3 regions of the Pseudomonas sp. zbq_18 genome follow, and region 3 is predicted to be linked to each of the others. Evidence: predicted binding sites of a transcription regulator. Region 3 holds the regulator's gene; each other region holds the start of a gene.
What was found. The regulator sigma-54, encoded in region 3, starts transcription at its own class of promoters, with help from an activator protein. The targets are predictions, from matches to a motif close to ANTGGCATNNANNTTGCTNT.

Region 1 (9,572 bases), on a different contig from region 3:
GCCGAGGGCGAAGGCCAGCAGTGCACCGACGCCCAGCGCCAGGCCGATCTTCAGGCGATAGGCGGCGAGCATCTGCTCGCGCTCGCTGGCCAGCTTGCCGGCGATCAGCCGCAGGGCGCCGCCCGGGCGCGGTACATCGAGCCAGGCCAGGCGCAGGGTGGGGTTGTCTGGCGCATCGGCCAGCCGGGGCTCAGGTGCCGCTGGCAGATTCGGCAGGGGCAGGGCCGGCGGGTTTACCTCGATCAGCGGCTGGCCCTGGGCATCGACTATCCACAACAGGTTGTCGCGGTTACCCAGCATGTTCTCGTACAGCTGCGGACGGTTACGCAGCGCCTCGATGCTGGCTGCGTCGTCGAGCAGGGCCTGCATGCGCTGCAGGCGGCCGAGCAGGGCCTGGTCGTCGCGCCAGGCGATTTCGCGCTGCAGCGACTGGTACAGGAAGAAGCCCAGGGCGCCGAGCAGCAGCACGCCGACCAGGGCGAACATCAGTGCCAGGCGCAGGCTCAGGGTGCGCGGCCAGAGCCTCACGGCTGCAGGTCCAGCAGGTAGCCGATGCCGCGCACGGTGTGGATCAGTCTGAGCGGGTAGGGATCGTCGACCTTGGCGCGCAGGCGGCGGATGGCCACGTCGACCACATTGGTGTCGCTGTCGAAGTTCATCTGCCAGACGTGCGAGGCGATCAGCGAGCGCGACAGCACTTCGCCCTGGCGGCTCAGCAGCAGGTGCAGCAGGGCGAACTCCTTGTTGGTCAGGTTGAGCCGCTCGCCACTGCGGGTGACCTTGCGCTTGAGCAGGTCGAGCTGCAGGTCGGCCACCTCGAAGTGCTCGGTTTCCCGCGGCGGCCCCCGGCGCAGCAGGCTGCGTACGCGCGCCAGCAACTCGGCGTAGGAGAAGGGCTTGACCAGGTAATCGTCGGCGCCCAGCTCCAGGCCGCGCACGCGGTCCTCGACGGCATCACGGGCGGTGAGGAACAGCACCGGGGTCTGCAACTGACGGCGGATGACCTGCAGCAGCTGCCAGCCATCGATGCCCGGCAGCATGACGTCGAGGATGATCAGGTCGAACTCTTCTTCCTGCACCAGGTGCAGGCCGTCCAGGCCATTGGCGGCGACCTCCACCGCATAGCCGTCTTCGCTCAGGCCCTTGCGCAGGTAATCCGCCGTCTTCGCTTCGTCTTCAACCACCAGGATACGCATGTCGATCTCCACTGCAGACGCATAGCCTAGGTCGATCCGCGCTTCTCTCCCATTACAAATTGGTAATCCGCCGGCAATCAGTCTGTGCGCAAGGGCTGGGCAAGATGCCCGCCACTGGCTCAGTCGAGCCTTATCCGGGAGAACCGCATGACCATCCGAACCCCTACCGTACTGTCGCTACTCGCCCTGGCCCTGGCGGCGAGCCCGGCCTGGGCCGAGACCCCGGCCGTGGCGCAGCGCGCCGATGTCAGCCTGGCCCTGGCCAACCAGCTGCTCGACGCCACCCTGGCCGCCTGCCATGCCGAAGGCCGCACGGCTGTGGCCGCCGTCGTCGACCGTGGCGGCAACCTGGTTGCCGTGCAGCGCGACGACAACGTCGGCCCGCACAACACCCTGGCCGCCCAGCGCAAGGCCTTCACCGCGCTGTCGACCAAGACCGCTACCGGCCTGCTGGCCGAGCGTGCGCGCAGCACCCCCGACGCGGAAAACCTCAACACCCTCGATGAACTGCTGCTGCTCGGTGGCGGCGTGCCGCTGAAGGTGGCCGACCAGGTGATCGGCGCCATCGGCGTGGCCGGTGCCGGCGGCGCGCAATTCGACGAAGGCTGCGCACTGCAGGCCATCGCCCAGGTTCTACCCACCCAACCCTGAACTGGAGATCCACCATGAAGATGCTGAAAAACCTGCTGCTCGGTAGCGCCCTGAGCGGCCTGTCCACCCTCGTCCTGGCCGCTGGCAACCCGCTCAGCGTGCACGTCCTCAACCTGCAGGACGGCCTGCCGTCCCCAGGCGTCGAGGTCAGCCTGGAGAAGCTCGACGGCGAGCGCTGGAACAAGCTGAACGAGGGCACGACCAACGAGCAGGGCCGCATCACCGCGCTCTACCCGGAGGGCAAGAAGCTGGAAAGCGGCACCTACCGCGTCACCTTCGAAACCGGCGCCTGGTTCAAGCAGCACGCCACCGCGACCTTCTTCCCGGAAGTGCCGGTGATCTTCGAGGTCGACGGCAGCGTGGCGCACTACCACATCCCGCTGCTGCTCAGCCCCTACGGCTTCTCCACTTACCGCGGCAACTGACGGCCGGGCAAACGAAAACGCAGGCCTGAGCCTGCGTTTTTTGTGTCAGTCGATGGGGCGGTTACAGGGTGGCCGGGTTACCGGCGCTGCTCAGACGGCGAGCCTGCTTGAGGTAGAGCGTCAGTTCGCGGGCCGGCAGCGGTTTGCTGTACAGGTAGCCCTGACCCTCGTTGCAGCCCTGGGCGATGATGTAGGCCTCCTGCTCGGTGGTCTCCACACCCTCGGCGATGACCTGCATACCCAGGCTCTTGCCCAGCTGGATGATGGCGCGAACGATGGTGGCGTCGTCCTCGTCTTCCAGCAGGTCCTGGACGAAGCTCTTGTCGATCTTGATCTTGTCCAGCGGCAGGCTCTTCAGGTAGCTCAGCGAAGAGTAACCGGTACCGAAGTCGTCGATGGCGATCAGTGCGCCGGCACGGCGCAGGCTGAGCAGGTTCTGCGCGGCGGTGCTGATGTCTTCCATCAAGCCGGTTTCGGTGACTTCCAGTTCCAGGCTGCGCAGCGGCAGGCGATAGACCTGCAACAGGTTGCTGACCATGCGCGGCAGCTCGTTGTGGTGCAGCTGCACGGTGGACAGGTTGACCGCCATGCGCAGCTCGCTGAAGCCCTGGTCATGCCATTCGCGCAGCTGACGGCAGGCCTGATCCAGCACCCATTCGCCGATGGCGATGATGGTGCCGTTCTGCTCGGCCAGCGGGATGAACAGGTCTGGCGGGACGAAGCCGTGTTGCGGGTGCTGCCAGCGGATCAGCGCCTCGACGCCGACCACGCGGTGGTCGCGGTAGTCGACCTGGGGTTGGTAGACCAGGTGCATCTCGTTGCGGCTGAGCGCTTCGCGCAGCTCCTTCTCCAGTTCGCGGCGGCGGCGCATCTCGCTGTCGACGCTGGCGATGTAGAACTGGTAACGGTTGCGCGAGCGGCTCTTGGCCAGGGTCATGGTCTGTTCGGCTTTCTGCAGCAGCTTTTCGGTGCTGTCGCCGTCTTCCGGGAACAGGGTGATGCCGATCGTGGCACGCAGGCGGACTTCCTGCTGCTCCAGGGTGAAGGGCGTTTCCAGGCTGTCGAGGATGCTCTGCGCCAGTTCGGCGGCTTCGTAGGGCTGCTCGATATCGGCCTGGACCAGGGCGAACTGGTCACCGCCCAGGCGTGCCAGCGCACCGAGGCGGCCGCTGTGGCTACGCAGACGGTCGGAGAGCGCCAGCAGCAGCTGGTCACCGGTCTGGTAGCTGAACTGTTCGTTGATCCCCTTGAAGTCATCCAGGCCGACGCACAGCACGGCTACGCGGCGCTGCAGGCGACCGGCATCCTCAAGAATCTGGTCGAGCTGCTGCTGCAGTTGCTGGCGGTTGGGCAGGCCGGTGAGGAAATCGTACTGCGAGATGCGCAGCAGGCTGTTTTCTGCTTCGCGGCGCAGGTGGGTGTTGCGCTCGATGGATTCCAGCAGCTGGTTGGCGGTGTTGATCCACAGCCCCAGCTCATTGTTCTCGTTGCCCTTGAGCATGGGCAGCTTGTGCTCGCTGGGGCGGTCCGGGTTGATGTTGGTCAGGTACTCGATGATCTTCGACAGCGGCTTGGTCAGCAGCCAGTGATAGACCATGTACAGCACCAGGCCCATGGCCAGGGCGCGCAGTACGCCGGAGATGAAGATGATCACCGAGGTGGTGATGAAGTTCTCCCCGTAGCTGGCGGTATCCAGGGTGATGGTCAGGTCGCCGTAGTACTCGCTGTAGGGGCCCTTGCCGACCAGCTGGGTGGCGAAGGTCTGCTCCTTGCCGAGAATCGGGTCGGTGATCCAGCGGCGGGTGGATTCGGTCAATGGCCGGGAGCGCTCGGCGAGCATGGGTTCGTTGGGGTGACCGATGGCCGCGTGGCGCACGGCCTCATGCTGGAACAGGCCTTCGACGACCTGCATGCCCATCTCGCGGTCGAGGCTGTAGACGGCTTGGGTGGACGGGTCGCGGAACATGCCGAGGATGCGTTGCGCATCATTGGCCACCGCCTGGCGAGTCTTGTGGATGTCGAAGACGATCTGCCCACAGCTCAACACGACACCGACCGCCAGCGCCGACATCAGGACAACACGCAGCAGTTTCAGCGACAGGCTGTTTTTCAGTTCCAGCTTCAAATGGGGATTCCTTGTTCGCCGCCGGAGGCATGTAACCGTGGAGAGTATTGGCAAATGCGCCATTGCCGTCAAAGGGCCATTACGCCATCACTGATTATTTTTGCGCGCGTACTGACTTGGCGCATGTTTCAGGTGGCGGCGAGCCGGTATGCGTTGCGTTGGTGCAGGCGAGTGAGGAGAGGGCCTGCTGACTGCTGAATAGTCTGGCACAAGAGTTGCGTTGCCCCGGCATCACCGTGCTGGGAGATTCGCCATGAAGCTCTACCTGTTGTCGCTGTGTGCCCTGTTGTTCTCACCCTCTGCCCACGCTGCCGATGGCAGTACCGAACTGGCCATGAATACCGGCTGGGTCGTCTTGGCCAGTGCGCTGGTGTTCTTCATGCAGGCCGGCTTCGCCCTGTTGGAAAGTGGCATGTCGCGAGCCAAGAATGCCGTCAACGTGATGATGAAGAACTACATGGACGGCTGTGTCGGCGGCATCGTCTATTGGCTGGTGGGCTTTGGCCTGATGTTCGGCGCCAACGCCACCGGCTGGTACGGCATGAGCCATTTCGCACCGAGCGAGGGCCAGCCCTGGGACTTTACCTTTCTGCTGTTCCAGATGATGTTCGCCGCCACGGCCGCGACCATCGCCAGCGGGGCCATGGCCGAGCGTACCCGCTACAGTGCTTACCTGGTCGGAGCCGTTGTCATCAGTGGCTTTATCTATCCGGTGTTCGGCAGTTGGGTGTGGAGTGGTGCCTACGGCGGCCAGGGCTGGTTGGCCAAGATGGGGTTCATCGATTTTGCCGGCTCCAGCGTGGTTCACGGTGTCGGCGCCTGGTGCGCCCTGGCGGGCATCCTGGTGCTGGGCCCGCGCCTCGGGCGCTTCGCCGCCGACGGTACGCCCAGGGTGATTCCGGGCCACAACATGAGTCTGGTGGCGCTGGGCGGCTTCATTCTCTGGCTCGGCTGGTTCGGCTTCAATGCCGGCAGCACTCTAGCGATGAACGAGAGCCTTGGCCTGATCGCCCTCAACACTCACCTGGCGGCGGCCGCCGGCGCGCTTGGCGCGGTGCTGGCGCTGCGCAGTACGGCCAGTCCGGTGCTGCTCAGCACCACGGTCAATGGTTCGCTCGGTGGTCTGGTCGGCATCACTGCCGGCTGCGCCACCATGCAGCCTGGCTATGCCCTGGTGACCGGACTGATTGCCGGTTTCGTGGTGGTGTTCGGCATGCGCCTGATGGATCGTCTGCGCCTCGACGATGTGGTCGGTGCGGTACCGGTACATGGTCTGGCCGGAGTCTGGGGCACGGTCGCGGCCGGGCTGTTCTACAGCGGGGATCTGTTCAGTTGGGCGCGCGTGAGTGTGCAGTTGATCGGCGCCGGCGCGGCGTTCCTCTGGGCCTTCCCGCTGGCGCTGGCGATGTACCTGATCCTGGCCAAGACCGTGGGCTTGCGTACTTCCACCCAGCACGAGCAACGTGGCCTGGACTACTCGGAGCATGCCGAAGCCGGTTATCCGGAGTTCAATCAGGCACTGACCTACGACGGCAGCGAATTGGCGCGGAGGACCTGAGATGAGTCTGACTACCCGTCGTCGCGCCATCTATACCGGGTTGGCCGGTCACTTTTCCGAAGATGAAGCGCTGCCCCTGCTGTCGCTGTGGGAAGCCAAGTACGCGGACAAGCCGCCGTTTGCCCTCAATGAGTTTCTGGCCGAGGTGGTGCAGCGTACCGAGCGCAAGTTCGAGCGCGCCCGCTTGTATCGTGAGCTGGTGGGGGCGCTGACCGGACCGACCGCCAATCTGCTGCCAGACCCGGCGCCACGTCTACAGGCCTGGCGCCAGGGTGCGGGTGTCGCTGCCGAAGAGGTGTCCGGGCCGGACGCATTGGCGCGGCAGACCTTCGAAGTGCTCAGTCGTGAGCTGTTCGGCCTGCTCGATGCCGACATGGTGCCGCGCCTGCGCCGCTTCGCCGCTGGCAATCTGAGTGGCATGCAGGTTGAAACCGAGCTGCGTCTGCGTTTGCGCGGTTGGCTGGAGCAGGGCGGTTCGCTGGGGCTGACGGCGCTCAATCTGGAGCAGCTGCGCATGCTGCTCAACCTGCTTTATATCGGTCTGTGCGAGTTCCTTGGGCCGGTCACCGCCGACCAGGTACTGACCCGCGCGGTGCAGAAGACCGAGCGCTACCACCTGCAGATGCCGCCGCAACGGCTGCTCTAGTTAGAGCCATAAATGCAAACGCCCCGGCATGGCCGGGGCGTTTGTTATGCAGTCGCCGAGGCGACTACATCCGGACTCAGGCCGCGAAGTTCTTCGCCACGAAGTCCCAGTTCACCAGGTTCCAGAAGGCTTCAACATACTTCGGACGCAGGTTGCGGTAGTCGATGTAGTAGGCGTGTTCCCATACGTCGCAGGTCAGCAGCGGGGTGTCGCCGCTGGTCAGCGGGCAGCCGGCGCCGATGGTGCTGGCCAGGGCCAGGGAGCCGTCGGCCTTCTTCACCAGCCAGCCCCAGCCGGAGCCGAAGGTGCCGATGGAGGTCTTGCTGAACTCTTCCTTGAACTTGTCGAAGGAGCCGAAGGCCGCGTTGATGGCGTCAGCCAGGGCGCCGGTCGGCTCGCCGCCGCCGTTCGGGCTCAGGCAGTTCCAGTAGAAGGTGTGGTTCCAGATCTGCGCGGCGTTGTTGAACACGCCACCGGAGGAAGTCTTGATGATTTCTTCCAGGCTCTTGCCTTCGAACTCGGTGCCCGGCACCAGGTTGTTCAGGTTCACCACATAGGCGTTGTGGTGCTTGCCGTGGTGAAACTCCAGGGTCTCGGCGGACAGGTGCGGCTCGAGGGCGTTTTTCTCGTATGGCAGCGGCGGCAATTCGAAAGCCATGGTCTATCTCCTTCATCAGGTCGGGATATGTGCGACTAGCGCGGGCCGTTCACGGGCGGCCGGAATGCGGGCGGCGAGAGCTAAAGCTCTTTTAGAGTGCCGCGAGCCCGGGATCATAGCACCCGAGCCTGGCCTTAACCACGCAGCAACTGTGTGGAAAAGCCGGTGCCAGGGGCTTTGTCCATCCTGGGGGTGGACAGATACGGGCGGCAAAAGTGCAGTTTGCTTCAGGTCAGTTTCATTAATGCTACGCCCGCGGCGATGATCAGGCAGGCGAGCAGGCGCAGCGGCTGCATGGATTCCTTGAGAAACAGCCAGCCGATCAGCAGGGCAAACAGCACGCTGCTCTCGCGCAGTGCCGAAACCAGGGCGACCGGTGCCTGAGTGGTGGCCCAGATCACCAGGCTGTAGGCCAGCATGGACATGGCGCCCCCGCCCAGGCCGCCGCGCCAGTGCGGACCGAGTTGAAGGAAGATGCGCGGCCCGCGGCGCAGGGCAATGACCAAGGCCGCAACTAGGCCGTTGACCAGGAACAGCCACAGCGCGTAGCCGATGGCGTCGCCATTGCTGCGCGCGCCGAGGGCATCGGCCACCGTGTAGCCGGCGATGCAGACGGCGGTGGCCAGGGCGTTGAACAGCAACGGGCCATTGAGTGAGCTGCCTGGGTGGCCGCCGCGCCAAGCCATCAGCCAGATCCCGCCGACCAGCATCAGCAGCCCCGCCCATTGCCCCGCCTGCAGTACATCGCCGGCCAGCAGGGCGAGCAGCGCCACCAGCAGCGGCGAGCTGCCGCGGGCGATCGGGTAGACCTGGGACAGGTCGCCATGCTGGTAGGCGCGGGAGAGGAAGAGGTTGTAGCCGATGTGCAGCAGGGCGGAGAGGGCGATGCAGGGCCAGGCGCTGGCCACCGGGATAGCGAAGAAGGGCAGAGCCGGCAGGGCCGCGCAGGCGGCGCCGATCTGGATCAGCGAAGCGGTCAGGTAGCGGTCCAGACCAATCTTGAGCAGGGCATTCCAGCCCGCATGCAGCGCGGCGGCGGCCAGCACCACGGCAAATACCGTCGTATCCACGTGCGCTCCCAGTCATGCTTGCAAGCGCCGCAGCATACCGCCGCGGCGCGGCTGTGGTCATGCTCCCGGCGCGTGCAGGATCAGTTGTGCGGCAATGGCGAACATCATGGCGGCCACTGTGAGGTCGAGCAGGCGCCAGGTGGCCGGTCGTGCCAGCCAGGGGGCGAGCCAGGCCGCACCCAGGGCCAGGGTGAAGAACCACAGGGCCGAGGCGCTGGCGGCGCCCAAGGCATAGGCGCCAGGCACCGGTTGCTGGGCGCCGAGCGAGCCAATCAGCAGCACGGTATCCAGGTACACGTGGGGGTTGAGCAGGGTCACCGCCAGGGCGGCCAGCAGCACGGCGCGGCGCGAGCGCGGGCCGCTGTCCTGCTGCTGCAGGGCCTGTGGGTTGAGTGCCCGGCGCAGGGCCTGTACGCCCAGCCAGAGCAGGAAGACCGCGCCGCCCCAGCGGGCCACGGCCAGCAGGGTTGGATTTTGCGCCAGCACGGCGGCCAGGCCGAACACCCCGGCGCTGACCAGCAGGGCATCGCACAGCACGCAGAGGGCTGCGGTGGGCAGGTGATGTTCGCGGCGCAGGCTCTGCGCCAGGACGAAGGCGTTCTGCGCACCGATGGCGATGATCAGGCCTGCAGCGACCAGCAGGCCGTTGAGGTAGCTCTGCCACATTTCAGCAACCCTCCACGGCCAGTTGGCGCAGCACGGACATGGCTTTGTCCGCATCGCCATGGGCGACGAACAGGTGATCGTGGTGGTAGCCGGCGATCACGTTGCAGCTGAGGTTGGCGCGGCCCAGGGCGGTGGCAAACGCGGCGGTGAGGCCGACGGCGGCCAGCGCCGAGTACACCTCCAGGGTGATCCAGGCGGCCACATAGTCATAACTCAGGCCCAGGCGATCGGCCTCGGCGCGGGCGAGGATCAACGTCGTGCCTTCGCTTTCCTGAAAGCTGCCGAGGGCCTTGGCGCTAGCGATCACTGCTGCATCGCTGACGCAGCAGAACACGAATTCGCCCGGGTTGAGGCGGGGCGAGAGGCTGGCCAGCAGTGTGTTCAGATCGGTTTCTCCGGCCATGGTGTTTTCCTAAGGTGGCGGTGAGTGGATGCTGGCCAGTCTCGGTGTTGGCGCTGTATAAGAAAAACAAATCATGCTGATCTCTCATTAGGAAATCTTATGTTCGACTACAAGCTGCTCGCCGCCCTGGCCGCCGTGGTGGAGCAGGGTGGCTTCGAGCGTGCGGCGCAGCTG
Region 2 (9,572 bases), on a different contig from region 3:
GTCTGCTCAGTGCCCTGTCCATGGCGCTGGGCGTGGTGCTCAGCCGCCGCTGGCAGCCGCCGACCTCGACCCTGACCTTCACCGCCTGGCAACTGGTGGCCGGTGGCGTGCTGCTGATTCCCCTGGTTCTGCTGCTGGAGCCGACGCCACCGAGCCTGTCACTGCCCAACCTGGCCGGCATCGCCTACCTGAGCCTGATCGGCGCCGCCTTCACCTACCTGCTGTGGTTCCGCGGCATCGCCCGTCTGGAGCCGGCAACGGTATCCTCGCTGGGCTTCCTCAGCCCGGTCAGTGCCGTACTGCTCGGCTGGGGGCTGTTGCAGCAGAGCCTCAGTCCGCTGCAACTGCTGGGCATGCTCGTGGTGCTGGGCAGCGTCTGGCTCGGCCAGCTGGCGCAACGCGCCACACCCCAACCGGTGCTGCAGCGCAGCTAAAGAAAAAGCCCCCGCCGGATCACTCCGACGGGGGCTTTTCATTCACTGCGCGAGGATTAGACCTTGCTGCGCTCGTAGCGCTTGCGGTCGTTCTCGTTGAGCATCTTCTTGCGCAGACGGATCGACTTCGGCGTCACTTCCACCAGCTCGTCTTCGTCGATGAATTCCAGCGCCTGCTCCAGGGTGAACTTCAGCGCCGGCGTCAGGGAGATGGTCTCGTCCTTGCCGGAAGCGCGCATGTTGTCGAGCTTCTTGGCCTTGGTCGGGTTGATCACCAGGTCGTTGTCGCGGCTGTGGATGCCGGCCAGCTGGCCTTCGTAGACTTCGTCGCCCGGGCTCAGGAACAGCTTGCCGCGATCCTGCAGGGTTTCCAGGGAATAGGTCAGTGCAGTACCGGTAGCCATGGAGACCAGCACGCCGTTCTGGCGGTGAGCCACGTCACCGGCCTTGACCGGACCGTAGTGGTCGAAGGTCGAGGTCAGGATGCCGGTACCCGAGGTCATGGTCAGGAAGGCGTTACGGAAGCCGATCAGGCCGCGCGCCGGGATGATGTATTCCAGGCGGATACGGCCCTTGCCGTCGGGGATCATGTTGGTCATGTCGCCTTTGCGCATGCCCATCTGCTCCATCACCGGACCCTGGTGCTGCTCTTCGATGTCGATGGTGACGTTCTCGTAGGGCTCCTGCTTCTCGCCGTCCTTCTCGATGATCACCACTTCCGGGCGGCCCACGGCCAGCTCGAAGCCTTCGCGGCGCATGGTTTCGATCAGTACCGACAGGTGCAGCTCGCCACGACCGGAGACCTTGAACTTCTCGGCGGAATCACCGGCCTCGACGCGCAGCGCCACGTTGTGCAGCAGTTCCTTGTCCAGACGGTCCTTGATGTTGCGGCTGGTGACGAACTTGCCTTCCTTGCCGGCGAACGGCGAGTCGTTGACCTGGAAGGTCATGCTCACGGTCGGCTGGTCGACGGTCAGCGGCGGGCGCGCCTCGACGTGCTGCGGGTCGCACAGGGTGTCGGAGATGAACAGCTCGTCCATGCCGGAGACGCAGACGATGTCGCCGGCTTCGGCTTCGGCCACTTCCACGCGCTGCAGGCCGGAGTGGCCCATGATCTTGAGGATACGACCGTTGCGCTTGGTGCCGTCGTCGCTGATGGCGACGACCGGGGTGTTGGTCTTGACCTTGCCGCGTGCGATGCGGCCGATGCCGATCACGCCGAGGAAGCTGTTGTAGTCCAGCTGGGAGATCTGCATCTGGAACGGGCCGTCGACGTCGACGTCCGGGGCCGGCACGTGGTCGATGATGGCCTGGAACAGGGCATCCATGTTGTCGTCCATCTTCTCGTGATCCATGCCGGCGATGCCGTTCAGGGCCGAGGCGTAGACGATCGGGAAGTCCAGCTGCTCGTCGGTGGCACCGAGGTTGTCGAACAGGTCGAAGATCTGGTCGATGACCCAGTCCGGACGCGCGCCCGGACGGTCGACCTTGTTCACCACCACGATCGGACGCAGGCCGGCCTTGAACGCCTTCTGGGTCACGAAGCGGGTCTGCGGCATCGGGCCGTCCTGGGCGTCGACGACCAGCAGCACGGAGTCGACCATGGACATCACGCGCTCTACTTCACCACCGAAGTCGGCGTGGCCGGGGGTGTCGACGATGTTGATGTTGTAGCCGTTCCACTTGATGGCGGTGTTCTTCGCCAGAATGGTAATGCCGCGCTCTTTTTCCTGGTCGTTGGAGTCCATCACGCGCTCGGATTCCGCTTCTTTGCGGTCGAGGGTGCCGGAGAGCTTCAGCAGCTTATCTACCAGGGTGGTCTTGCCATGGTCGACGTGGGCGATGATGGCGATGTTTCTCAGTTTTTCGATCACGATGTCGTCTCGATTAGGGATTCTGAAAGCTGTGGCCTGGCAGTGTGCCTGGCCGTTGTGAATGGGCGATTACGTCAGGCGCGGGTCGGGAGGCCGCCGGCGGCGGACCTCGGCCAGCAGGCGCGTGGTTCTAGCGAGGGCGGTAGACGCGCACATTGGCATGCCCCTCGCTGAGCAAATGGTGAGCATGCAGGCGACTCATCACGCCCTTGTCGCAATACAGCAGGTACTGGCGGGTCTCATCCAGTTCCTTGAACTTGTTGTTCAGCGCATAGAACGGCAGAGGCTGTACCTCGATGCCCGGCAATTCCAGCGGCTCATCCTCGGCGGCATCCGGGTGGCGGATGTCGATAATGATCTGCCCGGCCAGCGCCTCGGCCACTTCCTCGACCTGCACATCCTGGCCCAGCTCGTCGATCACCTTGTCCACGGTCACCCGTGTGGCACGCTCCAGGGCGCGTTCGAGCACGGCCATATCAAACAGGCTTTCTTCATGCTCGACACGTCCACGCTTGGCGCGGGTAGTGGGGTTGACCGAGATCACCCCACAGTACTCGGGCATGTTCTTGGCGAACTCGGCGGTGCCGATGGCGGTGGCGGTATCGATGATGTCCTGCTTGTGCGCGGTAATCAGCGGGCGCAGCACCAGGGTGTCGGTCACCGCGTCGATCACCGAGAGGTTCGGCAGGGTCTGGCTGGACACCTGGCTGATCGCCTCGCCAGTAACCAGGGCATCGATGTGCAGCTCTTCGGCGATGCGGCTGGAGGCACGCAGCATCATGCGCTTGAGCACCACGCCCATGTGACTGTTGTCGACCTTGGAGAGGATCTCGCCGACCACTTCCTCGAACGGCACACTAATAAAAAGTACGCGGTGCGAGCTGCCGTACTTCTGCCACAGGTAGTGGGCCACCTCCATCACGCCCAGCTCATGGGCACGACCACCGAGGTTGAAAAAGCAGAAATGGGTCAGCAGGCCGCGGCGCATGATCTGGTAGGCGGCGACGGTGGAATCGAAGCCGCCGCTCATCAGCACCAGGGTCTGCTCGATCGAGCCCAGCGGGTAGCCGCCCAGGCCTTCGTGCTGGGCGTGGACGATCAGCAAACGGTCGTAGCGCACTTCAAAACGCGCCTCGACTTCGGGCTTCTTCAGGTCGATACCGGCGGCGCCGCACTCGCGGCGCAGGCGGCTGCCGACATGGGTGGCCAGCTCTACCGAGGAAAAGTCGTGGGTATTGCCGGCGCGCTTGCAGCGCACGGCGAACACCTTGCCGGCAATCTGCGCACCGAAATGGGCGCGGCATTTCTCGAAGGTGTCATCGAAATCGACGTAGGGATATTCGTGCACTTCGAGGAAGTGGGCGATACCCGGCGTGTTGCGCAGGCGCTCGAACATCTCGGCCTGCACCTTCGGTGAGCTGACCTGGCTGATCAGATCAAGATTGTCCCACTCGCCCTGCACGTCCAGCGCCGGATCCAGATCGCGCAGCACCGTGCGGATGTTCTTGGCCAGCTGGCGGATGAACTGCTTGCGCACCGGCCGGCTTTTGATGGTGATTTCCGCGAAGGGTTTGACGATGAGTTTCATGGGAAAACGGGCGCCGGGAGCTAGGCCAAAAAACAGGGGCGCGGATTATAGCGGAAATTGCTCAAGCTTTGACCAAAAACCGCAAAAGCAGGGTTAACGCACCAAATTGGCGCCTATTGATTTTTTAAAGCACCAGATGAGTGCATAAAAGCGCTCAAAAAAACGCCACAAGCCCCGCCACCCTTGCGCCGCAGCCCTTCTGCCCATTCCGGGGCACTGGCACGCAATTTGCTCCCTTGTGAGGCAGTCAGGTCTGGTCGACTATCGCGCCCGGCCTTTCGCCAATTTTTCGGAGACAGGTAAGTGCCTGTTTCCTTTCCACCTGGAGGACAGCATGTCGAAGGCGATTCAACTGATCAAAGAACACGACGTGAAGTGGGTTGACCTGCGCTTCACCGACACCAAGGGCAAGCAGCAGCACGTGACCATGCCGGCCCGTGACGCCCTGGACGAAGACTTCTTCGAGCACGGCAAGATGTTCGACGGCTCCTCCATCCACGGCTGGAAAGGCATCGAAGCCTCCGACATGATCCTGCAGCCGGTCGACGAAACCGCCGTGCTGGATCCGTTCACCGAAGAACCGACCGTCATCATCGTCTGCAACATCATCGAGCCGAGCACCATGCAAGGCTACGACCGTGACCCGCGCTCCATCGCCAAGCGCGCCGAGGAATACCTGAAGACCACCGGTATCGGTGACACCGTATTCGTCGGCCCGGAGCCTGAGTTCTTCATCTTCGACCAGGTGAAGTTCAAGTCCGACATCTCCGGCTCCATGTTCAAGATCTACTCCGAGCAAGGCTCGTGGATGACCGATCAGGACGTGGATGGCGGCAACAAGGGCCACCGCCCGGCCGTCAAAGGTGGCTACTTCCCGGTTCCGCCGGTCGACCACGACCACGAAATCCGTACCGCCATGTGCAACGCCCTGGAAGAAATGGGCCTGGTCGTTGAAGTGCACCACCACGAAGTGGCCACTGCCGGTCAGAACGAAATCGGCGTGAAGTTCAACACCCTGGTTGCCAAGGCTGACGAAGTTCAGACCCTGAAGTACTGCGTACACAACGTGGCCGACGCCTACGGCAAGACCGCCACCTTCATGCCGAAGCCGCTGTACGGCGACAACGGTTCGGGTATGCACGTACACATGTCCATCTCCAAGGATGGCAAGAACACCTTCGCTGGCGAAGGCTATGCCGGCCTCTCCGATACCGCCCTGTACTTCATCGGCGGCATCATCAAGCACGGTAAGGCCCTGAACGGCTTCACCAACCCGTCCACCAACTCCTACAAGCGTCTGGTGCCGGGCTTCGAAGCTCCGGTCATGCTGGCCTACTCGGCTCGCAACCGTTCCGCCTCGATCCGCATCCCGTACGTCTCCAGCCCGAAAGCCCGCCGCATCGAAGCGCGCTTCCCGGACCCGGCTGCCAACCCGTACCTGGCCTTCGCTGCACTGCTGATGGCTGGTCTGGACGGTATCCAGAACAAGATCCACCCCGGCGATGCTGCGGACAAGAACCTGTACGACCTGCCGCCGGAAGAAGCTGCCAACATCCCGCAGGTTTGCGGCAGCCTGAAGGAAGCGCTGGAAGAGCTGGACAAGGGCCGTGCGTTCCTGACCAAGGGCGGCGTATTCTCCGACGACTTCATCGATGCCTACATCGAGCTGAAGTCCGAAGAAGAAATCAAAGTACGCACCTTCGTACACCCGCTGGAATACGACCTGTACTACAGCGTCTAATCCTTCGCGGATAGAGAAGAGGCCTCCTTCGGGAGGCCTCTTTTTTTCTGCCATTTTGTTGCACCAGACCACGCCCCACCGCAGCGCCGCTTGCCAACCCGCAGCGGCGATGCAACTCTTGCCGCAGGATCACTCAGGAGCCCGACGATGCGCCTGCTTACTGCCTGCCTGCTCTGCGCCCTGGCCTTGCCGGCCGCCGCCCAGATCTACAAATACACCGATGCCAACGGCAACACGGTGTTCACCAACCAGCCACCGGAAGGCCAGAGCACGGAAGCCGTGAGCCTGCCGCCGACCAATACGGTGGAATCACAGAAGCCCGTGGTTCCGGCGCAATCGGCAGAGCCCGAGGCCAGCGGCCCACCCTACCAGACCCTGGAGCTGACCGACCTGCCCAGCGAAGAAGCCCTGCGTGCCAACAACGGCACCTTCAGCGTTAACGTCAACATCGTTCCACGCCTGATGCCGGGCCATCGGCTACGCCTGCTGCTGGATGGCCAGCCCTACGGCCAACCGAGCAACGTACCGCGCCTGCAGGTGGTCAATGTCGACCGCGGCGAACATAGTCTGGCTGTAGAAGTACTCAGCGGTGAACGCCAGGTACAACAGAGCGCACCGGTGATCTTTACCGTGCAGCGCATCAGCACCAACAGCCCGGCACGCGTCCCGCCACCCAAACCCACACCCCGCACGCCCTGATCACCAAGGAACCCCATGCCCCGCCTGCTGTTCTGCCTGCTAGTTGGCCTGTTCTGCCTGCCCGCACACGCCGGGGTCTACACCTATATCGACGCCGAGGGCAACCGGGTGTTCACCGACCAGCCGCCCTCGGAAAAGGCGCAGCGGGTGGAGATTGCACCCAGTAATAAAATGGCGCCCACTCAGGCTCCGCCAGCCGCCATACCGGCCTACCCAACCACTCGGGTCGAGCCGGCCTATGACGTGCTGCGCATCCTGGTGCCCGAGCCCGATGCCACCATCCGCGATGCGGCCGGCAACCTGATCGTCACCGCCAGCAGCGACCCCTCCCTGCACCCTGGACACAGCTTCCGCCTGATCCTGGACGGTCAACCCGCCGGCGAGGCCGGCCGCAGCCCGGTATTTCCGCTGGAAAACATCGACCGTGGCACCCACCAGATATCCGTGGAAATCATCGACAGCCAGGGCCGTATCGTCGAGCGCACGCCCAGCCAACCCTTCCACATGAAGCGCATCTCGCTGGCCGAGAAACGCCGTACCAATCCGTGCAAAAAAGGCGACTGGGGCGTACGCCCGGAGTGCCCGATCGCCGACAAACCCAAAGAACCCAGAGACATCCCCTTCGTGCCCTTCATTTGATCGAGCACCAAATCGGTGCATAAGAATGCACCGAGATCTATGCTCTCCCTGTTTTGGTTCACTCGCAGCGCCAGCAGCTGCGCCGAAACATGGCCTGACCCGCGCCTGCAGCAAAAACCACGCGTCTTTTCGGGGCTTTGGTTTGCTTCTTGCATTTTCCTGCCCATTGCCAGGACCCTGCCATGATCAACGACGCACTGCATCGCCTACTGCTGGACAACCTGACCACCGCCACCATTCTGCTCAACGCCGAGTTGTGCCTGGAATACATGAACCCGGCCGCGGAAATGCTGCTGGCGGTCAGCGGTCAGCGCAGCCATGGCCAGTTCATCAGTGAGCTGTTCACCGAATCGCCGGAAGCACTCAGCTCACTGCGCCAGGCCGTCGAGCACGCCCATCCGTTCACCAAGCGCGAAGCCATGCTCACTGCGCTGAACGGCCAGACGCTGACGGTCGATTACGCCGTGACGCCGATTCTCAGCGCCGGCAAGACCCTGCTGCTGCTGGAGGTGCACCCCCGTGACCGCCTGCTGCGCATCACCAAGGAAGAGGCGCAGCTGTCCAAGCAGGAGACCACCAAGCTGCTGGTGCGTGGCCTGGCCCATGAGATCAAGAACCCGCTCGGCGGCATCCGTGGCGCGGCCCAGTTGCTGGCCCGCGAGTTGCCCAACGAGGGCCTGCGCGACTACACCAACGTGATCATTGAGGAAGCCGACCGCCTGCGTAACCTGGTTGACCGCATGCTCGGCTCGAACAAGCTGCCGAGCCTCGCCATGACCAACATCCACGAGGTACTGGAGCGCGTCGGCAGTCTGATCGAGGCCGAAAGCCAGGGCAGCATCACCCTGGTGCGCGACTACGATCCGAGCATTCCGGACGTGCTGATCGACCGCGAGCAGATGATCCAGGCCGTGCTCAACATCGTGCGCAACGCCCTGCAGGCGCTGTCCACACAGAGCGATCTGCGCCTGGGCCGCATCAGCCTGCGCACCCGTACCCTGCGCCAGTTCACCATCGGCCACACCCGCCACCGCCTGGTGGTGAAGATGGAAATCATCGACAACGGCCCCGGTATTCCGCAGGACATGCAGGAAACCATCTTCTACCCCATGGTCAGCGGTCGTCCGGATGGCACCGGACTGGGTCTGGCCATCACCCAGAACATCATCAGTCAGCATCAGGGCCTGATCGAGTGCGAGAGCCATCCCGGCCATACCGTGTTCTCGATCTTCCTGCCGCTGGAACAAGGAGCCATGCACACATGAGCCGCAGTGAAACCGTCTGGATCGTCGATGACGACCGCTCCATCCGTTGGGTTCTGGAAAAGGCCCTGCAGCAGGAGGGCATGACCACCCAGAGTTTCGACAGCGCCGACGGCGTGCTAAGCAAGCTGAGCCGCCAGCAGCCGGACGTCATCATCTCCGACATCCGCATGCCAGGTGCCAGTGGCCTCGACCTGCTGGCGCAGATCCGTGACCTGCACCCGCGCCTGCCGGTGATCATCATGACCGCCCACTCCGACCTGGACAGCGCGGTCGCCTCTTACCAGGGTGGCGCCTTCGAGTACCTGCCCAAGCCGTTCGACGTCGACGAGGCCGTATCCCTGGTCAAGCGCGCCAACCAGCACGCCCAGGAGCAGCAGGGCCTGGAAGCCCCAGCGGCATTGAGCCGCACTCCGGAAATCATCGGTGAAGCACCGGCGATGCAGGAGGTGTTCCGTGCCATCGGTCGCCTCTCCCACTCCAATATCACCGTGCTGATCAACGGCGAGTCGGGTACCGGTAAAGAACTGGTCGCCCACGCCCTGCACCGTCACAGCCCACGCGCATCCGCGCCGTTTATCGCGCTGAACATGGCGGCCATCCCCAAGGATCTGATGGAGTCCGAGCTGTTCGGCCATGAGAAAGGCGCCTTTACCGGCGCGGCCAACCAGCGCCGCGGGCGCTTCGAGCAGGCCGACGGCGGCACCCTGTTCCTCGACGAGATCGGCGATATGCCGGCCGACACCCAGACCCGCCTGCTGCGCGTGCTGGCCGATGGCGAGTTCTACCGGGTCGGCGGGCATACCCCGGTCAAGGTTGATGTGCGCATCATCGCGGCCACCCACCAGAACCTCGAATCCCTGGTGCAGGCCGGCAAGTTCCGCGAGGACCTGTTCCACCGCCTCAACGTGATCCGCATCCATATCCCGCGCCTGGCCGATCGCCGCGAGGACATCCCCACCCTGGCCCGCCACTTCCTCGCCCGCGCCGCGCAGGAACTGGCCGTCGAGCCCAAGCTGCTGAAGAGCGAGACCGAGGACTACCTCAAACACTTGCCCTGGCCCGGCAACGTGCGCCAGCTGGAGAACACCTGCCGCTGGATCACCGTGATGGCCTCCGGGCGCGAGGTGCATGTCGATGACCTGCCACCGGAACTGCTGACCCAGCCGCAGGAAAACGCCCCGGCCACCAACTGGGAGCAGGGCCTGCGCCAGTGGGCCGACCAGGCGCTGGCGCGCGGCCAGTCCAGCCTGCTGGACAGCGCCGTGCCGGCCTTCGAGCGGATCATGATCGAGACTGCCCTCAAGCACACCGCCGGGCGCCGCCGCGATGCCG
Region 3 (9,572 bases):
CCGTTGCCGAAACCGGTAGAGCCGAGCTTCTCGCGGGCAATAAGGTTTTCGAAGATGTCCTGGCTATCCAGATCGGGTAGATCACGAGCGACCAGGTTGGCAATCTGTTCGAGTACACGCTTTTTGCTGCCTCCCGGCACGTTCACCAGGGAACGTGCGGGAGTCAGTATGGTTTCGAGTCGGATCATGTGAGGGGTAAGTATCAGCGAGCTGCCGCGCCTTGCATGCGGTCCAGCTGCTTTTCCTTGTGCTTGATCAGTTGGCGGTCGAGTTTGTCAGCGAGCAGGTCGATGGCGGCGTACATGTCTTCATGTTCGGCGTTGGCCACGACTTCACCGCCGGCAATATGTAGGGTCGCTTCGATTTTCTGTTTCAGCTTTTCCACTTCCATGGTCACCTGAACGTTGGTGATCCTGTCGAAGTGACGCTCCAGTCGGCTGAGTTTTTCCCCGACGTAGTCGCGCAGGGCGTCGGTCACATCCAGTTGATGTCCACTGATGTTGACTTGCATAACGCATCTCCTTGTTGCCTTGTGTAAGAGACAGGCTATCGGGCCTGCCGCCGTAACACGTTGGCCGGAGGTTTGATGCACTACTGGCCGAGCTTCCCCTGATGCAGGGCTGGCGCGATACGCTAGTGCAGAAATCCCCCGTTCAGGGCCGTTTACATCAATCGCTTGCGCTCACTGGATGGCGCTATGCCGAGAGATTCGCGGTATTTGGCGACTGTGCGACGGGCTACCTGAATGCCCTGTGCCTCCAGTAAACCAGCGATCTTGCTGTCGCTCAACGGCTTTTTCGCGTTTTCCGCAGCCACCAGTTTCTTGATGATGGCGCGGATCGCGGTGGACGAGCATTCGCCACCCTCGGCGGTGCTGACATGGCTGGAGAAGAAATACTTCAACTCGTAGATGCCGCGTGGGGTGTGCATGAATTTTTGCGTGGTCACCCGGGAAATGGTCGACTCGTGCATGCCTACCGCCTCGGCGATGTCATGCAGCACAAGAGGTTTCATCGCCTCGTCGCCATAGTCGAGGAAGCCGCGCTGGTGTTCGACGATTTGCGTCGCCACTTTCATCAGGGTTTCGTTGCGGCTCTGCAGGCTCTTGATGAACCAGCGCGCCTCCTGCAACTGGTTGCGCATGAAAGTGTTGTCGGCGCTGGAGTCGGCGCGTTTGACGAAGCCAGCATACTGGGCGTTGACCCGCAGGCGCGGTACCGCTTCCTGATTCAGCTCCACCAGCCAGCGATCGTTGTGCTTGCGTACGATGACGTCGGGCACCACGTATTCCGGTTCGTTGGCTTCGATCTGCGAGCCTGGGCGCGGGTTGAGGCTCTGGATCAGCTCGATGATCTGGCGCAGCTCGTCTTCCTTGAGCTTCATGCGTCGCATCAGCTGGCTGTAGTCGCGGCTGCCGAGTATGTCCAGATGATCGTTGGCCAGGCGCTGTGCCTCGGTCAGCCAAGGGGTGTTGGCAGGCAGCTGGCGCAGTTGCAGCAGCAGACACTCGCGCAGGTCGCGGGCGCCGATGCCGGCTGGCTCGAAGTGCTGGATGCGGTGCAGTACCGCCTCGACCTCGTCGGCTTCGATTTCCAGTTCCGGATCGAAGGAGTCGACGATCTCCTCGATACTTTCTTCCAGGTAGCCCTGATCGTTGATGCAGTCGATGATGGTGACGCCGATCAGTTTGTCGGTATCGGACATCGGTACAAGATTGAGCTGCCACAGCAGGTGACTTTGCAGGCTCTCGCCGGCGGAGGTGCGGGTGGTGAAGTCCCACTCGTCATCATCGCTGCTTGGCAGGCTGCTGGCGCTGGTCTGGTAGACGTCTTCCCAGGCGGTGTCGACTGGCAGCTCGCTGGGAATGCGGTCGTGCCATTCGCCGTCTTCTGCGTTGTCGCTGTTGTTTACCGCGACGGTGCTGTCCTGGAAGCTGGAGCTGTCCTGCTGGACCGAGTTGCCCTGCTCGGCGTTGTCGGCCATGGGGTCGGAGTTGTCGAAGTCTTCTCCTTCCTCCTGGCGCTCAAGCATGGGATTGGATTCCAGCGCTTCCTGGATTTCCTGTTGCAGGTCCAGAGTGGAGAGCTGGAGAAGTCGAATGGCCTGTTGCAGCTGCGGGGTCATCGTCAGCTGCTGGCCCATCTTGAGGACTAGCGACGGTTTCATGGTGCGGGGCTGGTTACCTTGTTCACTTGCCGGCGCGCTGCGCCATCCACTGCAGGGCGGAAGGCCGCCCTTGGAAGCAATTTGTATGCCTGACCTTGAATCATTCCTTCCGTTTGCGCAAGCCCCTGCATGTTGGGCGCTTTACAGCCGGAACTCGTGACCCAGGTAGACTTCCTTGACCAGTTGGTTGGCCAGGATGGTCTGGGCATCGCCCTCGGCGATCAGCTGCCCGTCGTTAACGATATAGGCCGTCTCGCAGATATCCAGGGTTTCGCGCACGTTGTGATCGGTGATCAGTACGCCGATACCCTTGGCCTTGAGGTGGTGGATGATCTGCTTGATATCGCCGACCGAAATCGGATCGACGCCGGCGAACGGTTCGTCGAGCAGGATGAACTTGGGCTCGGTGGCCAGCGCGCGGGCAATCTCCACGCGGCGCCGCTCGCCGCCGGACAGGCTCATGCCCAGGCTGTCGCGGATGTGGCTAATGTGGAACTCCTGCAGCAGGGCTTCCAGCGCTTTCTCGCGGCCGGCCCGGTCGAGATCCTTGCGGGTTTCAAGGATGGCCATGATGTTGTCGGTCACCGACAGCTTGCGGAAGATCGAGGCTTCCTGCGGCAGGTAGCCAATCCCGGCGCGGGCTCTGCCGTGCATGGGTTGGTGGCTGATGTCCTGATTGTCGATCAGGACACGCCCCTGATCGGCCTGTACCAGGCCGACGATCATGTAGAAGCAGGTGGTCTTGCCGGCGCCATTGGGCCCGAGCAGGCCGACGATCTGACCACTTTCTATGGACAGGCTGACATCACGAACCACCTGGCGGCTCTTGTAGCTCTTGGCCAGGTGCTGAGCTTTGAGGATGGCCATTACTGGGCTTGCTCCGGCTGGCCTGCTTTCTTGCGCGGCTGCAGAATCATGTCGATCCGCGGGCGTGGGGTCGATACGTTGCTGCCGGTGGCGCGGCCTGCGTTGACGATCTGGCGCTGGGTGTCGTAGACGATCTTCTCGCCTTCGAAGACATTGCCCTGTTGGATTACCTTGGCCTGGTCGATCAGTACGATGCGCTCGTTGCTCGCGTAATACTGGATGGTCATGCCATAAGCCTTGACGATGTCCTTGTCGGCCGCCGGCTTTTGCTCGTAGTAGGCCGGTTTGCCGACCGAGGTGAAGACGTCGATGTCGCCATTGGCATCCTGGGTGATGGTCACGGTGTCGCCAGTGATCTTCAGGGTTCCTTGGGTAATCACCACGCCGCCGCGGTAGACCGCTACGCCTTGCTTATCATCCAGTTCTGCGCTGTCTGCTTGTACCCGGATCGGCTGGTCGCGATCACTGGGCAGGGCCCAGGCGCTGGCGCTTCCGAGCGCGCTGCCCAGGCAGAGCAGTAGGGGGAGGGTTTTAACGAACCTCATGCTGGCCTCTTACGTTGGACAGCAAGTTGATCTTGCCGTCGTTCATGTACGCTTTCATTCCCTGTGCCGTGGTCACCCCATTGGCGGCCTCGATTCTAACGGCTTGCCGGGTCTGCGCATATTCCTCGTCGGGGAATACGGTCATGCGGCTGCTGGTGATCACGGTCGGACGCCCCTTGGCGTCAGTGCGCGCAACCCGCACGTTGTCGATCAGTTCGACCTGCTTGCCTTCAGGGGCCACTTCGCCTTTGTCACTGCGCACATGCCAGGGATACTGTGTGCCTCGGTAGAGGTTCAGGTCAGGTTTTTCCAGCAGGGTCACGTCGCTGGCCTTGAGGTGCTCCAGTTTGCTGGCGGTCATCTCGTAGTGCAGCTTGCCGTCTGCCTGAAACTGCTGGGTGCTGGCGCCTACCACATAGAAATCGATGGGGTTTTCGCTATCTTTGCCGGTGTTCTTTTCCATGAAGCTTTCCGGGCGAACATTCCAGTAGCCGACTGCTGTCAGCAGAGCGACGACCAGCAGGCCGATCAGGTAGTTGCGTAGCTTGCCGTTCAAGGTGTGCTCCTAGAGGTAGGCGGCCTGCGCCGCCTCCAGGGTGCCCTGGGCGTGCATGATCAGCTCGCAGAATTCGCGTGCCGCGCCTTCACCGCCGCGGGCGCTGGTCACGCCGTGCGCATGCTGGCGCACGAAGCTGTCGGCACTGGCCACGGCCATGCCCAGGCCGACGCGGCGGATCACGGGTAGATCAGGCAGATCGTCGCCCAGATAGGCGACTTGTTCATAGCTTAGGCCTAGTTCGCCCAGCAGTTCATCCAGCACGACCAGTTTGTCTTCGCGGCCTTGATAGAGGTGCTGGATGCCCAGGTTCTGTGCGCGGCGCTCGACTACGGGGGTCTTGCGACCGCTGATGATGGCGGTGCGTACACCGGAGTTGATCAGCATCTTGATGCCGTGGCCATCCAGTGTATTGAACGTCTTGAATTCACTGCCGTCGGTGAGGAAGTAAAGGCGACCGTCGGTCAGTACGCCGTCCACATCAAAAATGGCCAGTTTCACGGCTTTGGCGCGTTGCAGTAGGTCAGTTTTCATCAGAGAACTCCGGCGCGCAGCAGGTCGTGCATGTTGAGGGCGCCGACGGGCTTGTCCTCGTCATCCACTACTACCAGTGCATTGATCTTGTGGTCTTCCATGATTTTCAGGGCTTCGGCGGCGAGCATCTCGGCACGGGCGGTCTTGCCGTGGGCGGTCATCACCTGGTCGATGCTGGCCTCGCGCACGTCGATGCCCTTGTCCAGGGTGCGGCGCAGGTCACCGTCAGTGAAGATGCCGGCGAGTTTGCCGTCGGCCTCGATGATGACGGTCATGCCTAGGCCCTTGCGGGTCATTTCCAGCAACGCCTCGCGCAGGCTGGTGCCGCGCGCCACCAGGGGGAGGCGATCACCGGCATGCATCACGTTTTCCACCTTGAGCAGCAGGCGGCGGCCGAGCGCTCCGCCCGGATGGGAGAAGGCGAAATCTTCGGCAGTGAAGCCGCGAGCTTCCAGTAGGGCGATGGCCAGGGCATCGCCCAGCACCAGCGATACGGTGGTGGATGAAGTGGGGGCCAGATTGAGTGGGCAGGCCTCCTGGGCGACGCTGGCGTCCAGGTTGACCTCCGCAGCTTTGGCGAGGGGAGAGCCGGGGTTGCCGGTCATGCTGATCAACTGGATACCCAGACGCTTGATCAATGGCAGCAGGGTAACGATCTCGGCAGTCGAGCCAGAGTTGGACAGGGCCAGCACCACGTCGTCCTTGGTGATCATGCCCATGTCGCCGTGGCTGGCCTCGGCAGGGTGGACGAAGAAGGCCGGAGTACCTGTGCTGGCCAGCGTGGCAGCGATCTTGTTGCCGATATGGCCGGACTTGCCCATGCCCACGACAACCACGCGGCCCTTGCACGCCAGAATCATCTCGCAGGCGCGAATGAAGTCGGCGTCAATGCGGCTCAGTAGACTGGATACCGCTTCGCTTTCCAGGCGAATGGTGCGTTGCGCGGACTGGGTCAGGTCGCTGATTCGATTCATGGCAGTCGGAGAGTGCTCGGCTAAAAAGGCTGAGAGTATACCGGTAAAGCGATCGGGGCTCACCTGGCCTTGCGCGCGGGTTGCGGGCTTGTAATGAAAAATGTACAGAGCCTTGGGTCGCAGGGTGTGCAATGTTATATTTCGCGCCCTGTTCGGCCTGACCTGGGCGTGAGTGTCCCTGTAGTGGGCTGCTGCGTCTGCCTAGGGAAGGGGCGTACCACAAGGAGTTTGGATGAGTGCCGAGAATGCCTATGCCGTTGAGTTGAAGGGGCTGACCTTCAAGCGAGGCGCACGCAACATCTTCGATAATGTCGATATCCGCATTCCGCGCGGCAAAGTCACCGGGATCATGGGGCCTTCCGGCTGTGGCAAGACTACCTTGCTGCGTCTTATCGCTGCACAGCTAAAGCCAGCCAGCGGTGAGGTATGGGTCAACGGGCAGAACCTGCCCACGCTGTCCCGCTCAGACCTGTTCGACATGCGCAAGCAGTTCGGCGTGCTGTTTCAGAGCGGCGCGCTGTTCACCGATCTCGATGTGTTCGAGAACGTGGCTTTTCCGCTGCGTGTCCATACCCGCCTGCCTGATGAAATGATCCGCGACATCGTGCTGATGAAGCTGCAGGCCGTCGGTCTGCGTGGCGCTGTCGAACTGATGCCGGACGAGCTGTCCGGCGGCATGAAGCGACGTGTGGCTCTGGCGCGGGCCATCGCTCTGGATCCGCAGATACTGATGTACGACGAGCCGTTCGTCGGTCAGGACCCCATCGCCATGGGCGTGCTAGTGCGGTTGATTCGCCTGCTCAATGATGCCCTCGGCATCACCAGCATCGTGGTTTCCCACGATCTGGCCGAGACCGCCAGTATTGCCGACTATCTATATGTCGTCGGCGACGGTCAGGTGCTGGGGCACGGTACCCCCGAAGAGTTGATGAACTCGGACAATCCGCGCATCCAGCAATTCATGAAAGGCATTCCGGATGGCCCGGTGCCTTTCCATTATCCGGCGCCGGATTATCTCGATGATCTGTTGGGAGCGCGCTGATGCGTAGGAAGTCCCTTTTCGACCGTATTGCTCTGCTCGGGCGGGCCGGTATCGATGTGGTGCAGGCGATGGGGCGCTCGACCCTGTTCCTGTTCAGCTCCCTGTTTGGTCGCAGCGGTTTGCGCAATGGTGGCCAGTTATTGGTGCGTCAGCTGTATTCGGTTGGTGTGCTGTCGCTGCCGATCATAGTTGTCGCCGGTCTGTTCATTGGCATGGTGTTGGCGCTGCAGGGCTACAACATTCTGACCAGCTATGGCTCGGAACAGGCGGTGGGGCAGATGGTCGCCCTGACGCTGCTGCGTGAGCTGGGGCCAGTGGTGACCGGCCTGCTGTTCGCCGGGCGTGCCGGTTCGGCGCTGACCGCTGAAATCGGCAATATGAAGTCCACCGAGCAGTTGTCCAGCCTGGAGATGATCGGCGTCGACCCGCTCAAGTACATCATTGCGCCACGCTTGTGGGCCGGCTTCATTTCAATGCCGCTACTTGCCGCCATTTTCAGTGTGGTCGGCATCTGGGGAGGGGCCATGGTTGCCGTGGACTGGCTGGGTGTTTACGAAGGCTCGTTCTGGTCGAACATGCAGAACAGTGTGAAATTCACCGAAGACGTGCTCAATGGTGTGATCAAGAGCATGGTGTTCGCCTTCGTGGCAACCTGGATCGCGGTGTTCCAGGGCTACGACTGCGAGCCCACTTCGGAAGGTATCAGCCGCGCCACCACCAAGACCGTGGTTTATGCCTCCCTGGCCGTACTCGGCCTCGACTTTATCCTGACCGCCCTGATGTTTGGAGATCTCTGATGCAAAGCCGCTCCCTGGAAATCGGCGTCGGCCTGTTCCTGCTGGCTGGATTGCTGGCCCTGCTGTTGCTGGCCCTGCGCGTAAGCGGGCTGTCGCCTGCCAGCTCGGGTGAAACCTACAAGCTGTACGCGAACTTCGACAATATTGCCGGTCTTACCGTAAGGGCCAAGGTCACCATGGCCGGTGTCACCATTGGCAAGGTCACGGCCATCGATCTGGATCGCGACAGTTATACCGGGCGTGTGACCATGGAGGTCGAGAAGCGGGTCGACAACCTGCCGTTGGACTCCACTGCGTCCATCCTGACCGCTGGCCTGCTGGGCGAGAAGTACATTGGTATCAGCGTGGGTGGTGAGGAAGACCTGCTCAAGGAGGGCTCGACCATCCATGACACCCAGTCTGCACTGGTACTGGAAGACCTGATTGGCAAATTCCTGATGAACTCTGTGAACAAGGAAAGCAAATGACCCTCTTCACGATTCTGCGTCGCGGCCTGCTGGCCGCTCTGGTTAGCCTGCCTATGCTGGCGGTGGCTGCCCCGTCCGCCCATGACGTGGTCAAGGGCACTACCGATCAGCTGCTCAGCGATCTCAAGGCGAACAAAGAAAGCTACAAACAGAACCCGCAGGCGTTCTACGACAGCCTGGAGCGCATTCTTGGCCCGGTGGTCGACAGTGAGGGCATCTCGCGCAGCATCATGACCGTTAAGTATTCGCGCGGTGCCAGTGACGCCCAGATGAAGCGTTTTGAAGACAACTTCAAGCGCAGCCTGATGCAGTTCTACGGCAACGCCTTGCTCGAATATGACAACCAGGACATCCGTGTGCTGCCCGCCAAGGCTGAGGGCGATGAGCGTGCCAGCGTCGGCATGGAGGTCAAGGACAGCAAGGGCACCGTGTATCCGGTGTCCTACACCATGGTGCAGCTGGGTGGGCAGTGGAAGCTGCGCAACGTGATCATCAACGGCATCAACATCGGCAAGTTGTTCCGCGATCAGTTCGCCGACAGCATGCAGCGCAACGGCAACGATCTGGACAAGACCATCGATGGCTGGGCCGAGGTTGTAGCCAAGGCCAAGGACAGTGCCGAAGGTCAGCAGGCAGGCGGTCAATGAGCGATACGGCCATTCGTGCGGGCGCCTCTGGAGAGCTGTTGCTCAGCGGTGTGCTCGACTATCGCAGTGGTCCGGCGCTGCGCGAGGCCGGGCGGCGTTTGATTTCGTCGAATACGGCAAGCGAACTGGTCCTGGATTGCTCTGCCGTGGAAAAGTCCAGCAGTGTCGGGTTGTCGCTGCTGCTGGCCTACCTGCGCGATGCACACAAGGCGAGCAAGCACCTGAGCGTGCGTGGCCTGCCCCAGGACATGCGTGAGATTGCCAAGGTGTCCGGCCTGCACGAGCTGCTCGACCTCTCGGCATGATGCATACAAGGCCCTCCGTCTGCCGGGCTTCGCAGGCGGAGGGCTTTTTTGTATGATTGCCGACCCGCGGGCCAGCCTTGGCTCGCCCATGAATTGTTTCGCGTTGATCGAGGTTGAGCATGCAGGCCGTAGAAGTTAAGAACCTCCTGGAGGCCAAGCTGGCCAACACTCGCGTCGAGGTGGAAGGCGAGGGCTGCAACTTCCAGCTCAACCTGATCAGCGACGAGCTGGCCGCGCTCAGCCCGGTCAAGCGTCAGCAACAGATCTATGCCCACCTCAACGAGTGGATCGCCAGTGGCGCCATCCACGCCGTGACCATGAAATTCTTCAGCCAGGCCGCCTGGGCCGAGCGTTCCTGAGCCTGCGGGCAGCGAGATTGCGAATGGACAAACTGATTATCACCGGCGGTATCCGCCTCGACGGCGAAATCCGCATTTCCGGTGCGAAAAACTCCGCCCTGCCGATTCTGGCTGCCACCCTGTTGGCCGATACCCCGGTCACTGTGTGCAACCTGCCGCACCTGCACGATATCACCACCATGATCGAGCTGTTTGGTCGCATGGGCGTGCAGCCGATCATCGACGAGAAGCTCAGCGTCGAAGTGGATGCCAGCACCATCAAGACCCTGGTCGCGCCATACGAGCTGGTGAAGACCATGCGCGCCTCGATCCT

Region 1: a site for sigma-54 is predicted at 4,600-4,619, ahead of ACF8C6_RS04180 (ammonium transporter). Genes of this name have one in related genera too.
Region 2: a site for sigma-54 is predicted at 4,112-4,131, ahead of glnA (glutamate--ammonia ligase). Genes of this name have one in related genera too.

Annotation. Positions count from the first base shown of each region.
Region 1 covers NZ_JBICIT010000005.1:218,649-228,220, reverse strand. The annotation lists gene ACF8C6_RS04205 (heavy metal sensor histidine kinase) at 1-528, opposite strand, end outside; gene ACF8C6_RS04200 (heavy metal response regulator transcription factor) at 525-1,196, opposite strand; gene ACF8C6_RS04195 (heme-binding protein) at 1,350-1,847, shown strand; gene uraH (hydroxyisourate hydrolase) at 1,862-2,272, shown strand; gene ACF8C6_RS04185 (putative bifunctional diguanylate cyclase/phosphodiesterase) at 2,334-4,343, opposite strand; gene ACF8C6_RS04180 (ammonium transporter) at 4,651-5,955, shown strand; gene ACF8C6_RS04175 (hypothetical protein) at 5,957-6,601, shown strand; gene sodB (superoxide dismutase [Fe]) at 6,678-7,259, opposite strand; gene ACF8C6_RS04165 (EamA family transporter) at 7,487-8,329, opposite strand; gene ACF8C6_RS04160 (LysE/ArgO family amino acid transporter) at 8,387-8,995, opposite strand; gene ACF8C6_RS04155 (ACT domain-containing protein) at 8,997-9,398, opposite strand; gene ACF8C6_RS04150 (LysR family transcriptional regulator ArgP) at 9,498-9,572, shown strand, end outside.
Region 2 covers NZ_JBICIT010000018.1:140,917-150,488, forward strand. The annotation lists gene ACF8C6_RS15215 (EamA family transporter) at 1-434, shown strand, start outside; gene typA (translational GTPase TypA) at 491-2,308, opposite strand; gene thiI (tRNA uracil 4-sulfurtransferase ThiI) at 2,439-3,896, opposite strand; gene glnA (glutamate--ammonia ligase) at 4,231-5,637, shown strand; gene ACF8C6_RS15235 (DUF4124 domain-containing protein) at 5,785-6,336, shown strand; gene ACF8C6_RS15240 (DUF4124 domain-containing protein) at 6,352-6,975, shown strand; gene glnL (nitrogen regulation protein NR(II)) at 7,158-8,240, shown strand; gene ntrC (nitrogen regulation protein NR(I)) at 8,237-9,572, shown strand, end outside.
Region 3 covers NZ_JBICIT010000013.1:407,580-417,151, forward strand. The annotation lists gene ptsN (PTS IIA-like nitrogen regulatory protein PtsN) at 1-188, opposite strand, end outside; gene hpf (ribosome hibernation-promoting factor, HPF/YfiA family) at 203-511, opposite strand; gene ACF8C6_RS11500 (RNA polymerase factor sigma-54) at 664-2,166, opposite strand; gene lptB (LPS export ABC transporter ATP-binding protein) at 2,308-3,033, opposite strand; gene lptA (lipopolysaccharide transport periplasmic protein LptA) at 3,033-3,578, opposite strand; gene lptC (LPS export ABC transporter periplasmic protein LptC) at 3,565-4,134, opposite strand; gene ACF8C6_RS11520 (HAD family hydrolase) at 4,144-4,668, opposite strand; gene ACF8C6_RS11525 (KpsF/GutQ family sugar-phosphate isomerase) at 4,668-5,642, opposite strand; gene ACF8C6_RS11530 (ATP-binding cassette domain-containing protein) at 5,875-6,684, shown strand; gene mlaE (lipid asymmetry maintenance ABC transporter permease subunit MlaE) at 6,684-7,481, shown strand; gene mlaD (outer membrane lipid asymmetry maintenance protein MlaD) at 7,481-7,948, shown strand; gene ACF8C6_RS11545 (phospholipid-binding protein MlaC) at 7,945-8,595, shown strand; gene ACF8C6_RS11550 (lipid asymmetry maintenance protein MlaB) at 8,592-8,900, shown strand; gene ACF8C6_RS11555 (BolA family protein) at 9,020-9,259, shown strand; gene murA (UDP-N-acetylglucosamine 1-carboxyvinyltransferase) at 9,283-9,572, shown strand, end outside.